Regions from separate parts of the Weizmannia sp. FSL W8-0676 genome, predicted to be linked through region 3. Evidence: riboswitches for the same ligand, from Rfam matches in the RefSeq annotation. Region 3 holds a riboswitch; each other region holds the start of a gene.
The links. Region 3 has a riboswitch for S-adenosylmethionine ahead of NST20_RS13990 (YezD family protein). Riboswitches for the same ligand answer to the same signal wherever they lie in the genome.
Positions count from the first base shown of each region.

Region 1 (3,559 bases), 760 kb from region 3:
ATTTCCTGCTGCCGTTCTTTCCTCATTTCCGAGCCTTTCGACATTCCAGTCCAGCGAGAGCCCTTCCACCGATATATGGTGATTGCCGCGGTGGAAATGGGCGTTTTGGATAAGACGCGTTTTTTTCGGCGCATGCGGATGGAGTTTGATGACTGTTACGCCTTTTCCGCTGCCGCAAAGGCATGTCCATGAAGGCAGCTTAAGCCCCTTTACAAGATAAACGCCTTCCGGTACGATCACTTTCACGCGGCCGTTTCCCAGTGCTTTTTGGAATGCCGCTGTGCAGTCGGTTTTTCCATCGCCGGCAGCCCCGAAATCTGCCACATTGACTGTACGGGATGCCACAGACAGCAGCCGGCTGTATTCTTGATCCAATATCGTTTTCCATTCCGGGTAGACAAGGCCGTTCTGATCTGCAAGGGTTTTATACGGTTCAACCGGATATCTCCGGTTCAGCAGCAGCCGTGAAAGGGAAAACGGTTTGTGAAATTCCGGCTGGCAGTATTTTTGAAAAAGCGCTTCATTTTCCTGGATTAGGGTACCCGGCTGGACTGCCCTGCGTGAAAGCTGGCGCAGCAGCATGCCGTTTGTCCGGGGGTCATGATGCTTATCCAAATGAATCATTTTTTCACCCCGCTTTGCCTTCATTCAGTCTCTGTCATTGGATATATGTAGTATACCCCCGCAGGTTGGAAAACGCACTGAAAAAGGAAGACTCTTTTCTAAATCATTGTTGTTGGCATAAAAAAGATTGAATTTTATGTTAAAATCGAAGAAAAGGAAGGTGGAAGTCAATGAGCCTGCCAAAATGTTCTGATTGTAACCATCCATTTAAGTGGATTTATATCTTTAAGAGATTATGGAAGTTTGACCAAACCATAGAATGTCCAAATTGTAAAGCCAAGTTATATCCAAGTTTGAAGTTTCGAAATAAAGTTGGATATTTTTCCCTGCTTTGCTTTTTCATCTCATTTGGACTAATGATATTGGGCATTCCAAAAATTGCATTCATAACACTAATCATCATTATTTGGGCTTGTTTGATTCTTATGATGCCTTATGTTTATTCGTTTGATCATAAAGAAAGGCTTCTATGGTAAAAGGGAACGAATAGTTGTCGCCCTTTTAAATGGCTTCAAAAATCCAGGTGATGATGAAACGCGGAGCTGAGCCGGTACGCCGCAAGTTTAAAGGTGAATTGATGAACCGATTTGGTACAGAGCAAGATTTGAAAAAAACACATGCAAGTAAAGATTGGAAACCATTTCATCAAATGAGAAAGAAAAAGGTGGCCCAAAACTACATGTAACACTTTTCGTGAAAATGGGCCTTATTTTCTTTATCAGAATTTTTCGTTGACGAATAGCATAAGAAGGTATACAATAAACTTCAAGCTTATATGTTGTTATTTTCTTATCAAGAGAGGTGGAGGGAAGGGCCCTGTGAAGCCTCGGCAGCAGGTCCGAAAACGGGTACTGTGCCAATTCCTGCAGGTGGTGGCCTGAAAGATAAGAAGATTTCCCGGGAATGGATATCTTCTTACTTCAGGGTAAGAAGATTTTTGTCGTTTAATCCTTAGTAATCGAATAAGAAAGAAGGGAATAGAGTGGAGCAAACGCGGCTCACATATGAACAGTTTACGTCGGATCCGTTTGCAGTGTTCGTGCCGGAAGATGAAACAAAGGGCGCATTGGAAATTTTGCAGTGGGCATATGGCACGTACGGTAAATCAGTGGTATATGCGTGCAGCTTCGGCGCAGAAGGAATGGTGCTGATTGATCTCATTTCGAAAGTCAGAGAAGATGCGGATATCGTATTTTTGGATACGGACCTGCACTTTCCGCAGACTTACGAATTGATTGAAAAAGTAAAAAAGAAATATCCGGCTTTAAATATCCAAATGAAAAAACCGTCGCTTACGCTTGATGAACAGGCGGCGCAATACGGATCTGCCCTTTGGAAAAGGGATCCGGACCAATGCTGCTATATCCGGAAAATCAAGCCGCTTGAAGAAACGCTGCAGGGAGCGGCGGCCTGGATATCCGGCTTGCGGCGGGAGCAATCGCCGACGAGGGCGAAAACGAATTTTGTCAATAAAGATGAAAGGTTCCATTCGATTAAAATTTGCCCGCTGATTCATTGGACATGGGATGACGTTTGGAACTATATCAAGTCCCATCATCTTCCGTATAACGAATTGCATGACCAGGGATATCCGAGCATCGGCTGTTTCCCGTGCACACGTGCTGTCGGAAACAGCGACTCAAGAGCAGGAAGATGGGCGGGCTTTCATAAAACCGAATGCGGGCTGCATACGGTTCAGAAAAAATAAGGCTGCCCGGTGGTGCTGCGGCAAAAACGGCCATCCCTTCTAAGCCGCTGCTACAGCCACTCCGGGAGAAGTGGGCGCATAAACCAAACCAACCAGTTATCCGATTAAGTTTAAAGCAGGTGAAGAAATGAGAAAAGTATATTTAGTCGGGGCAGGGCCCGGCGATCCGGAACTGATCACAGTGAAAGGATTGCGCATGATCCGGGAAGCGGATGTCATTTTATATGACCGCCTGGTGAATCCGGATCTGTTAAAAGAAGCAAGGCCGGATGCGGAACTCGTCTACTGCGGGAAAAAGCCGGACGCCCATACGATGTCGCAGGATACGATCAACCACCTGCTTGTGAAGTTTGCCAACCAAGGCAAAACTGTTGTCCGTTTAAAAGGCGGCGATCCGTTTATATTCGGCAGAGGCGGGGAGGAGGCGGAAGTACTGGTGCAAAAGCATATTCCGTTTGAAATCGTTCCGGGGATTACGGCCGGTTCCGCCGTGCCCGCCTATGCCGGCATTCCGCTCACCCACCGCGGGCTCAGTACATCCGTTGCTTTTATCGCGGGCGTCACGAAAAAAGGCGAAGACCTTGATGCATACTGGTCCAAATATGCGGGAATTGATACACTTTGCATTTATATGGGCGTGAAAAATCTGCCGCTCATCTGTGCGCAACTGATAAAGCACGGCAAATCGCCGGACATGCCGGCTGCACTTATCCGCTGGGGCACGACGGAAAAACAGGAAACCGCGGTCGGCACGCTTGGAAATTTAAGTGAAAAGGCGGACGGGTTGCGCAACCCATCGCTTTTGATCATCGGAGAAGTGGTAAAACTGCGCGATGAGTTGAAATGGTTTGAACAGCTTTCCGCTGCTCCGGCCTGTACCGGGTGAACGGGTATGAAACAAGGTGTTTTATATGTCAGCCACGGCAGCCGTGTGCCCGAAACCGCCCGGGAAGCAACAGCGGCAATCCGGCAAGCGATGGCACAGGTGGATGCGGATCTCCAGGAAATTTGTTATCTGGAAATTGCGGAACCGGATATTGCAGCAGGGATTGATGCGCTTGTCCGGGGCGGCGCAGGGCGTATCGCCGTTGTGCCGGTATTGCTGCTGAGTGCCGGGCATTATTATGAGGATATCCCGCGTGCGATCCGGGAAGCGAAACGACGTTATCCGCATATTGTGTTTACGTACGGCCGCCCGCTCGGCGTCGGGGACCGGATCACCGGAAT
Region 1 is NZ_CP151954.1:289,220-292,778, forward strand. It holds gene NST20_RS01475 (glycosyl hydrolase family 28-related protein) at 1-624, opposite strand, end outside; gene NST20_RS01480 (TIGR04104 family putative zinc finger protein) at 795-1,100, shown strand; gene NST20_RS01485 (hypothetical protein) at 1,130-1,309, shown strand; SAM riboswitch class I at 1,411-1,515, shown strand; gene NST20_RS01490 (phosphoadenylyl-sulfate reductase) at 1,607-2,332, shown strand; gene cobA (uroporphyrinogen-III C-methyltransferase) at 2,460-3,218, shown strand; gene NST20_RS01500 (sirohydrochlorin chelatase) at 3,225-3,559, shown strand, end outside.
Region 1: linked by a shared signal. The riboswitch ahead of NST20_RS01490 (phosphoadenylyl-sulfate reductase) and the one ahead of NST20_RS13990 (YezD family protein) in region 3 are both predicted to bind S-adenosylmethionine.

Region 2 (3,559 bases), 660 kb from region 3:
AAATCTGCACATGTAATATAGTTTAGCATGTTTTCCGGCAGTTTGCAGGGATTTTGTTAAAAAAGGTACATGTATCTCCCGCATGGAAAAAGAGCGGCCTATCAACAGGCACGCTCTTTTTCCCATTATTTTCCGATATGATTGCGGGCGAATTCATTCAACGCCCCGGCTTTGTCCGTTTTTTCCCAAGGCACATCCAAATCATCGCGGCCGAAATGCCCGTACGCAGCGGTCTGTCTGTAAATCGGGCGGCGCAAGTCGAGCATTTTGATAATGCCGGCCGGGCGCAGGTCAAAATGGGCTTCAACCGCCTCGATCAGCACTTCTTCCGGAACTTTTCCAGTCCCAAACGTATCGATGGAAATGGAAACGGGCTTCGCCACCCCGATCGCATACGCAAGCTGTACCTCACATTTTTCCGCAAGGCCGGCCGCAACAATATTTTTCGCAACATAGCGGGCGGCATAAGCAGCGGAACGGTCCACTTTCGTCGGGTCTTTCCCGGAAAATGCGCCGCCGCCGTGGCGTGCATATCCGCCGTACGTGTCGACAATGATTTTGCGGCCGGTCAGCCCGGCATCCCCTTGAGGGCCGCCGATAACAAAGCGGCCGGTCGGATTAATCAAATACTTTGTATCCGCATCGAGTAAGTCTGCCGGCACAACCGGTTCAATGACGTATTTTTTCATATCCCCCTGAATTTGCCCGGAACTGATGTCAGGATTATGCTGCGTTGAAATGACAATTGTATCAATCCGGGCAGGCTGGTTGTTCTCATCATATTCAACTGTCACCTGTGTCTTCGCATCCGGGCGCAAATACGGGATCACTTCATGTTTGCGGAGTTCAGCAAGACGGCGGGCAAGCTTGTGGGCAAGCGAAATGGGAAGCGGCATCAGCTCTTCTGTCTCATTGCAGGCAAACCCGAACATCAGGCCCTGGTCGCCGGCTCCGATTGCCTCAATCTCTTCATCGCTCATCCCGCCTTCGCGGGCTTCCAAAGCCTGGTTAACGCCGCGCGCAATATCCTCGGACTGTTCGTCAATCGATGTCAAAACAGCGCAGGTTTCCGCATCAAACCCGTATTTCGCGCGCGTATAGCCAATCTCTTTAATGGTCTTGCGCACCACTTTCGGAATATCCACATATGTATTGGTGGAAATTTCCCCCGTGACGAGCACGAGCCCTGTCGTGACGGAAGTTTCGCAGGCAACGCGGGCATTCGGGTCTTTTTCTAAAATGGCATCCAAAATGGCATCGGAAATCTGGTCGCAAATTTTGTCCGGATGGCCTTCCGTCACCGATTCCGATGTGAACAAATGCCGTCCTTTTAACATCCGCTTTTCCTCCTTATATTGTTACATATTGAAAACGGTACTCATACCCTAAACTCGATTCATTTTAAGTACAAAGCCAAAAATAAAAACCTTTCCCATTCATATGAGTGGAAAGGTTTTGACTTCAATCAATCGCGCCTTTCACTCTTATCGTTCAAGGAAACATTCCTTGCTGCAGGTTAGCACCTTTGCCTGGAAGTCAAGCGGCAGCTGCGTTGCGAGCGCATTGCCTGTTCCAGAGGCGGGTTGCTGGGTTTCATCGGGCCCGTCCCTCCACCAGCTCGGGATAAGAGTATCCGTTCAAAGTAAAATCATACGCAATTTAGCAGGCGCTGTCAATGCTTTTTTCACCATTTGCCCTTTTGCCCCCTGCATTTTTCCCGGGAAAAAGTATGTAATAAACGGATGAATATGTTATACTGATATCGTTTAAAGCGAAATAAGTTATTCAAAGGGGCGGTTTATGAAAATGGATCTGATTGGCGCTTCTGACGATTTAAAGTTTTTGTTGTCGGGGGAAAATGTGCGCATGCAGCTTTCCGTGCCGCAATTAATGGAAAAAATTATTGAACGGAAAGAAGCTGTGCTGACAACGGAAGGGGCCATTTCTGCTACAACAGGAAAATACACAGGAAGGTCGCCGAAAGATAAATTTATTGTCGTCGACTCCGAATCAAAAGACCGTGTCGACTGGGGCAAAATCAACCAGCCGGTATCTCCCGGCGTGTTCAACAGGCTCTATGAAAAAATGATCCGGCATTTAAAAGGGAAAGACGAAATTTTTGTGTTTAAAGGTTTTGCGGGTGCCGATCCAAAAAGCCGCCTTCCGATCCAGACCGTGAATGAGTTCGCCTGGCATAATTTATTCGCGCATCAATTGTTTATCCGGCCGGATGCGGAGGAACTCAATCAACACGATGCGCAATTTACCATTCTTTCCGCGCCGCTGTTTAAAGCAGACCCGGCGCTTGACGGCACGAATTCCGAAGCGTTCATCATGATTTCACTTGAACGCCGGATGATTCTGATCGGCGGAACGGAATATGCAGGCGAAATGAAAAAAAGCATTTTTTCCATCATGAATTATTTGCTGCCGCAAAAAGGCATCCTTCCCATGCACTGCTCCGCCAATACCGGGAAAAACGGCGATACGGCCCTGTTTTTCGGCTTGTCCGGGACCGGGAAAACGACACTTTCCGCCGATCCGGAGCGCGCGCTTATAGGGGACGATGAGCACGGCTGGTCCGACAGCGGCGTCTTCAATATTGAAGGCGGATGCTATGCAAAGTGCATCGGGCTTACAGAAGAAAAAGAACCGCAAATTTACCGGGCAATCCGGTTTGGGACCGTACTTGAAAATGTAGTCGTAGATCCGGTGTCCCGTAGGCCGCAATATGGCAACAATGCACTGACGGAAAATACAAGGGCTGCTTACCCGATTGAAAACATCGGCAATATTGCCCGTTCCGGCATGGCCGGCCATCCGTCAACCATTATATTTCTGACGGCTGATGCGTCCGGTGTCCTGCCACCGATCAGCAGGCTGACAAAAGAGCAGGCCATGTACCATTTCTTGAGCGGTTACACTTCCAAACTGGCCGGCACCGAACGCGGCGTCACGCGCCCGGAAGCTGTGTTCTCCACTTGCTTCGGCGCGCCGTTTTTGCCGCTTGAGCCCGCCGTTTATGCGGAAATGCTCGGAGAGAAAATTGGCAGGCACAACGTCCAGGTATTTCTGGTCAATACCGGCTGGACAGGCGGCCCGTACGGAACCGGTTCCCGCATGAAATTAAGCTATACGAGGGCCATGGTCCGGGCTGCGATAAACGGCAAACTGAAAAATGTGGAAACGCGGCAGGATGATATTTTCGGGCTGCACATCCCGGCCCGTATTGAAGGGGTGCCGGAGAAAGTCCTTTATCCGCAAGATACATGGGCGGACAAGCAGGCTTACCGTGAAAAAGCGTTCGAACTTGCAACCCGGTTCAAAGAAAATTTCCGGCAATTTTCATCAGTGCCGGATGATATTGAAAAACTCGGCGGCCCGCTTATTTAAGCATAAGCGGGAGCCCGGCTAAAACCAGGTACTTGCCTGGACGGCGCTGATTCCTTCCTGCAGTGCCCATTGGTGGTGGGTGCCGGCCATTTTTTCCGCAGCCTCGTGAAGGTTGAGCCATTCCAGGTTATGGCTACCTTTGCGGGGCTGTTCCCATTTTCCCAAA
Region 2 is NZ_CP151954.1:2,188,032-2,191,590, forward strand. It holds gene metK (methionine adenosyltransferase) at 126-1,337, opposite strand; SAM riboswitch class I at 1,482-1,630, opposite strand; gene pckA (phosphoenolpyruvate carboxykinase (ATP)) at 1,807-3,393, shown strand; gene NST20_RS10770 (DNA mismatch repair protein MutT) at 3,412-3,559, opposite strand, start outside.
Region 2: linked by a shared signal. The riboswitch ahead of metK (methionine adenosyltransferase) and the one ahead of NST20_RS13990 (YezD family protein) in region 3 are both predicted to bind S-adenosylmethionine.

Region 3 (3,559 bases):
CTTTTTGGATGGATGCGGCCAAATCCTCGGGATCGCTAAAGCGGCCATGGCCTTTGGTCTGGAGATACATCGCTAAGTCCTCCAGAGGCATTTGGGCAATTTCATCGAGGCTATAGGCCTCAAGCAAAAATTCCGTTATGGCATGGCCGAAGACCGATGTATCCACTTCAAGGTTAAAGGCACTGAATTTGAAAAACAGATGATTCAAAAATACCTGTTGTTCCCGGGTTAAACTTTGAATCAGGTGATAGCGCATCCGTGTTAACCGTTGAAGGGCAAGGTATTGTTCTGACTGAATCACGGATTTCGGCAATCTCCCGAAACGCAAGCGGTCCGCAATTACCCAGGCATCTTTGGGATCGGTCTTGTCCATCTCGGCATAAGCCTTTTTGAAATTTCTCACCAGCTTCGGATTCAGGGTAAACACCTTTGTACGACGCTGTTTCAGCTCGGGATCTTCATGGAAAAACATTGCCGGGTGCCAACTATACACAGATGTGGCCTCCATGGCGATCTGGATGGTGTCATCCGCCTCCGCATGTTGGAGGATGGTGTCTCTTAACTCAGAGGCACCGGGAAGATTGTTTGTCACCGTTTGGGTGGCTAACGTTTCCCCCATTCCATCCATCAGGCAGGCATCGAGGTTTTTGGAGCTCACGTCAATACCGACAAATAAGGGCATATGATTTCCTCCTCTCTGTATTGGGATCGATGGAATCGGACGCTTCGGGATATCCCCAGATGGCTTGCCGATCTGTCAGCCTCGCGTATGAGAACTCATCCGGGCCGTGGGCTGCCTGGAACTGCTCATTTCCAGCACGGAGATCCGGAGGAACGGCCTACGGGTTAGACGTTCAAGCAAGAACCTGGGGATGCAGACTTTTCGAGTAGTCAGGCTACAAGGAGGGGAAGCATTGACCCAAACGATCCTAAGACCATTATCCGGGAACATCGCGAAGCGTCCAAGTCCGAACTTGTATTCCGGGCTCGCCCGGAATACAAAATCTTATATTCACTTGTCAATGAGCAGCAGAATGAACTGGAAATTGACATCCACTTTGGATTTAAACTTATTATACGAGGATGGGTTTTATGAACTTGACCGGCAAGCGGCTGGCCGCCTGAATGCTGCTTTAAAAACAGCATTTCCGCAAATTTCCATACCACTGTACTCTTAAACAAATCCGGCATTTGGACGATATCCAAATGCCGGCATTCGTGTAGCACGAACAACGGGAAAAGAGATAACCGGAATGCCGGCGCCCGTCATCCCATCTTTTGTTTGGGAAGTGCCGCTTTTTTCTTTTCCAGTGCAAACCGGACTTTCTCGGTTGTTTCGATCTGTGTGATGTTTCCTTCATGGATCGAAATGACCACTGTTCCAAACTCCAGTTTTTGCAATGATTCCATAATGCGGGCTACTTTCGTTTCATCAATATGAGCCATTTTTCATACCCCCCAAAATAAATTTCGTGTGTGCGTGGTGGTCCGGCCGGCAATGCGGATGATCCAAAAAAGAAAGGCCCCCTTCAAGAAAAGTTAAGAAGAGGGCGCGGCTCCTTAACTTATCTTCCAAGCTTGGCGCTTGCTGGAATTAGCACAGTATTCCCAAAAAGAATCTGTTGCTGAGGTTTCCTCGGGCCAGTCCCTCCCCCTCTCTTGATAAGCTGTATAGAAATAATTTGTTAAAACTATGATAAATAATATTATTCCGATTTGTCAACTTATATTTTCGGCATTTCAGCTGCTTTTCGGGCAAAACCGATTCGGATAGGGTATGATAATAGAAAAAGTGTGTTAAGGGTGTGAGATTGTGCCAGAGACAGATGTATCCAAGTTTGAGAAGAAAATCGAGGTGCGGAACATCCGCTTTGAAGACATTGATGATATTATGGCATTGTCGAAAAAATGTTTTCCGGGGATGGAGCCGTGGAAACACGAGCAGCTGGAAAGCCATATCCGGATTTTTCCGGAAGGGCAGTTTTGCGTGGAATACGAAGGGAAAATCGTCGGTTCCTGCTCCAGCTTAATTGTCAATTTCGATGAATACGAAGACCAGCATACATGGGATACGATCACTGCGAACGGCTACATTACCAACCATAATCCGCACGGGCTCAACCTGTACGGCATTGAAGTGATGATCGACCCGGAATACCGGCGCATGAAGTTCGGGCACCGTTTGTATGAGGCACGGAAAGAGCTTTGCCGGAAAATGAACCTTCAAAGCATCATCATTGGCGGCCGGATTCCGAATTACAGCAAATATAAAGACAAAATGACCCCGCGCGAATACGTGGAAGAAGTCGAGATGCACAATATTTATGACCCGGTTCTGTCCTTCCAGCTGCTTGAAGGGTTCCAGATTATGCGGATCAACAGGCAGTATTTGCCGGATGATACAGCATCCGCTTCATTTGCAACGCTTATGGAATGGCATAACGTCGATTATTTGCCGAAGTCCCGCCGTGTCTATCATGCTTCGTTCCCGGTCAGGATTACAGCGATCCAATATATGATGAAAAAAATTGATTCCTTCGATGATTTTGTCAGACAGGTAGAATATTATGTCGATGTGGCCGCGGATTTCGGTTCTGATTTCGCCGTTTTTCCGGAAATTTTCACCACGCAGTTGATGTCCTACCTGGAAGAAAAACGCCCTGACCAGGCAGTGCGCCGGCTTTCCGGGTACACAGACCAATATATTGAACTGTTTACAGAGCTTGCCGTACGCTACAATGTCAACATTATCGGCGGGTCCCATTTTGTGGAAGAAGACGGGGGCATTTACAATGTCGCTTTTTTGTTCCGGCGCGACGGGACGATTGAGAGGCAGACCAAACTCCATATTACGCCAAATGAGCGGAAATGGTGGGGGATCGCGGAAGGAAACGAACTCAATGTATTTGATACGGATTGCGGGAAAATTGCGATTCTGATTTGCTATGATATCGAGTTTCCGGAGCTGGCCCGTGTCGCTGTCGACCACGGTGCGAACATTATTTTTGTCCCGTTTTGCACGGACGACCGCCAGGCCTATTTGCGCGTCCGCTACTGCGCGCAGGCGCGGGCCATTGAAAACCAGGTGTACACCTGTATTGCGGGAACAGTCGGCAACCTGACCCACGTGGAAAACATGGATATCCAGTATGCCCAGTCCGGGATCTTTTCCCCCTCCGATTTCGGCTTTGCCCGGGACGGCATTGTCGGGGAATGCGATCCCAATGTCGATACCGTTGTTGTCGGCGATGTCGATCTTGAGAAACTGCGCCGCAACCGCAACAGCGGCTCCGTCCGGCAACTGGCCGACCGGAGAAGAGATTTGTATCAGATTAAAATCAATAGCAAATCATAATAAGGAAAACGAAAAAGGTGCTTAAGGGGTAAGCACTTTTTTCATTTAAAAAAAGCTATATAAAGTGAACAAAATATCGCGGCTCTGTTGCCTGCTGTAAAAAGCTTCCATTATGCAGTGGTGCCCGGGCTTAATGTAAAAACTTCAGTTCATTTTATATAGACCGAAGAAAAGAGAGTGAATCAGATCAGTTTGATTGCACTT
Region 3 is NZ_CP151954.1:2,843,857-2,847,415, reverse strand. It holds gene NST20_RS14000 (IS110 family transposase) at 1-682, opposite strand, end outside; gene NST20_RS13995 (hypothetical protein) at 915-1,178, shown strand; gene NST20_RS13990 (YezD family protein) at 1,267-1,446, opposite strand; SAM riboswitch class I at 1,563-1,669, opposite strand; gene NST20_RS13985 (bifunctional GNAT family N-acetyltransferase/carbon-nitrogen hydrolase family protein) at 1,811-3,355, shown strand.

Region 4 (3,559 bases), 1.3 Mb from region 3:
CTCGAACGGCGGGATGTCGGCGCAACCTGGGCCTGGCTTTTGGTGCTGCTATTCCTGCCGATTGCCGGCTTTATCCTGTATTTGGTATTCGGGCAAAATTTAAGCCGCCGGAAAATTTTTGACTGGAAGGTACAGGAGAAGATCGGCATTAAGGAAATTTCCCAGCAGCAGATTGAACTGCTGCGCGAAAACCGGTTTCCGTTTCATGATGAGCGGACAGCCCAGTATAAGGATCTCGTTTATATGCTGCTGATGAATGACGGGGCGATCCTTTCCCAGGACAATCACGTCGATATTTTCACAGACGGCAGGAAAAAATTCCAGGCTTTATTTGAAGACATCCGGAATGCAAAAGACAGTATTCATCTTGTATATTATATTTTCCGGAATGACCGTCTCGGCCATGAATTGATTGAACTGCTGTCCCAAAAAGCAAGAGAAGGCGTAAAGGTGCGGCTGCTTTATGATGATATGGGATCGCGGATGCTGTTCCGCCGCAAATTTTTCCGGCCGCTGATTGAAGCCGGAGGGGAAGTGGCGTCCTTTTTTCCTGCCCGTATCCCGCTCATTAATTTGCGCGTCAACTTCAGAAACCATCGGAAATTGGCGATTATCGACGGACGGGTCGGTTATATCGGCGGTTTTAACGTCGGGGATGAGTATCTTGGCCTGAATAAAAAATTTGGTTATTGGCGGGACACGCATTTACGGATTGCCGGGAGCGCTGTTTATGCCATGCAGACCCGCTTTATTTTGGACTGGAATCAGGCGTCACCGCACGATGTAAGAGATGAAGAACGTTATTTCCCGGTCATCCCGCCGCAGGGGGAAACCGATATCCAAATTGTCTCAAGCGGCCCCGATTCCGAATGGGAGCAGATTAAAAACAGCTATATTAAAATGATCAATTCCGCCAAAAAATATATTTATTTGCAAACACCGTATTTTATTCCGGATGACAGCCTCCTGAACGCGCTGACGCTTGCCGCTTTATCCGGAGTGGATGTCCGGATTATGATTCCAAATAAACCGGACCATATGTTTGTCTACTGGGCGACGCTTTCCAACATCGGCCAGCTGTTAAAAACGGGCGTCAAAGTGTACATTTATCAAAATGGGTTCATCCACGCGAAAATGATTGTCGTAGACGGGAAAATTGCTTCCGTCGGCACGGCCAATATTGATGTGCGCAGTTTCCGCCTCAATTTTGAAGTGAACGCCGTGCTGTACGACCGCGAGCTTTCCGGCACACTTGCCGGCATTTTCCGGGACGACATGGCCAAATCAACCGAATTAACGCTCCATGTTTACCAGAACCGGCCGCTTTATGTACGGTTTAAAGAGTCCATTTCCCGGCTGTTATCGCCAATTTTGTAGAAGAAAAAGAAAATTTTTCAAAAAAAGGTTGACGGTTTGCCATTGGTCTTCTATAATCTTAAACAATAAGTCATTCAAAATTGAATTATGAAAAGAAACTCTTATCGAGAGCGGCGGAGGGACTAGGCCCTGCGAAGCCCGGCAACCTTCAGGCATTTGCCTGAAAAGGTGCTAATTCCTACAGACATGCGTCTGAAAGATAAGGGAGGAACTTACATACATTGTAACCCTCTTCCCTTACGAAGAGGGTTTTTCATTTCCTCTTCCATCTTTCGCAGGAAAATTTTAAAAAACCAGGAGGATTTAAAAATGACACAATCATCATTACAACCGGAAACTTTATTGCTGCACGGGGGCCAGGAACCGGACCCGGCGACAGGCTCGCGCGCCGTGCCGGTATACCGGACGACTTCTTACGTTTTTCCGGATACAGAACATGCAGAGGGCGTCTTCAATTTATCAAAAGAAGGTTTCATTTATTCCCGCCTTGGCAATCCGACTGTGGATGTGTTTGAAAAACGCGTTGCCGCACTGGAAGGCGGAACGGCGGCTGTCGGTTTATCATCCGGCGCGGCGGCCATTGCCTTCTCCATTTTGAATATTGTGCGTGCGGGCGACGACATCGTATCCGCCAGCAATCTTTACGGCGGCACATATAATTTGTTTGCCGTGACATTGCCGAAATACGGCATTAACGTCAAGTTTGTGGACGGGTCTGACCCTGAAGCGTTCCGCCAGGCGATCACCCCGAAAACGAAAGCATTGTATGCGGAAATTATCGGCAACCCAAGCCTGCAGGTGCTCGACGTGGAAAAAGTGGCGGAAGTTGCCCATGAAAACGGCATTCCTTTGATTGTCGACAACACGTTTGCTTCTCCGTATGGCTCGAATCCGATCAAATGGGGAGCGGACGTGGTTGTCCATTCGGCGACAAAATGGATCGGCGGACACGGAACGGCGATCGGCGGTGTTGCCGTTGACGGCGGGCATTTTGACTGGAACACAGAGAAATTCCCGGACTTCAGCGAACCGGATCCGAGCTACCACGGCTTGCGCTACGGCGTCGACACGGCACAGGCTGCGTTCGCCACAAAACTTCGCGTTCAGCTTTTGCGCGACTTCGGGCCGGCTTTAAGCCCGGACAACGCCTTTTTATTCCTGCAAGGGCTTGAAACGCTGCATTTGCGCGTGGAAAGGCATAACGAAAATGCGTTGAAAGTCGCGGAATTTCTGAAAAACCATCCGGATGTTGCATGGGTCAATTATCCGGGCCTTGAAGACCATCCGTCCCATGAGCTGGCGCAAAAATATTTAAACGGCGGCTACGGCTCCATTGTTAACTTCGGTGTGAAAGGCGGCCGGGAAACAGGGAGGCGCGTGATCGACAATATCAAGCTGTGGTCGCATGTAGCGAATGTCGGCGACGCGAAATCGCTGATCATCCACCCAGCAACGACTACGCATTCGCAGCTGAGCGATGAAGAACTGGAAAAGTCAGGGGTCACGGGTGATTTGATCCGCTTGTCTGTCGGGCTCGAAGCCGTCGAAGATTTGACAGCCGACCTCGATCAAGCCATTACAAAAGCGACGGCCGTTACAGCCCGGTAAAAGCAGGTAACGGGCCAGGCAGGTTCGTGCGAAGGCCGCCACGGCGAATGCCAACAGGCGATCCGGAAAACTTGCACGGGATCCGTTCCGGGCTGATCCCACTATACAATTTTGTCGGCACGGACGGCCTGCACACCTGTTCCGGATCGGGAGCTTATGGGTGCCGGCTGCACCGGAGACCGCCGGGCCGCTTGATGTTTTAAATGAACAAAACGCTTCAGAGGCGAATAGCGCTATATTGCAGGGAGGTTTTTGGATAAATGAGGGTGATTAAAGCAGCGCTGCTCGGCTTCGGGACGGTCGGCCAGGGCGTGTATGAAGCCGTCCGGACCCACCGGGAGCAGCTGAAAGAAAAGCTGCATGCCGAGGTAGAGATTGCAGCGGTTCTGATCAAAAACCCCCGTAAAAAGCGGAACATTGACAGTTCTGTGCTCGTCACGACGGACTTCCGGGAAATTCTTGCCATTCCCGGCCTTGAAGTCGTGTTTGAAGCGATTGTCGGGGAAGAACCAGGCTTTTCTTACTGTTTACAAGCGATTGAAAAAGGCTGCCACGTCATTACTGCCAATAAAGT
Region 4 is NZ_CP151954.1:811,795-815,353, forward strand. It holds gene cls (cardiolipin synthase) at 1-1,377, shown strand, start outside; SAM riboswitch class I at 1,476-1,583, shown strand; gene NST20_RS03820 (O-acetylhomoserine aminocarboxypropyltransferase/cysteine synthase family protein) at 1,687-2,985, shown strand; gene NST20_RS03825 (homoserine dehydrogenase) at 3,246-3,559, shown strand, end outside.
Region 4: linked by a shared signal. The riboswitch ahead of NST20_RS03820 (O-acetylhomoserine aminocarboxypropyltransferase/cysteine synthase family protein) and the one ahead of NST20_RS13990 (YezD family protein) in region 3 are both predicted to bind S-adenosylmethionine.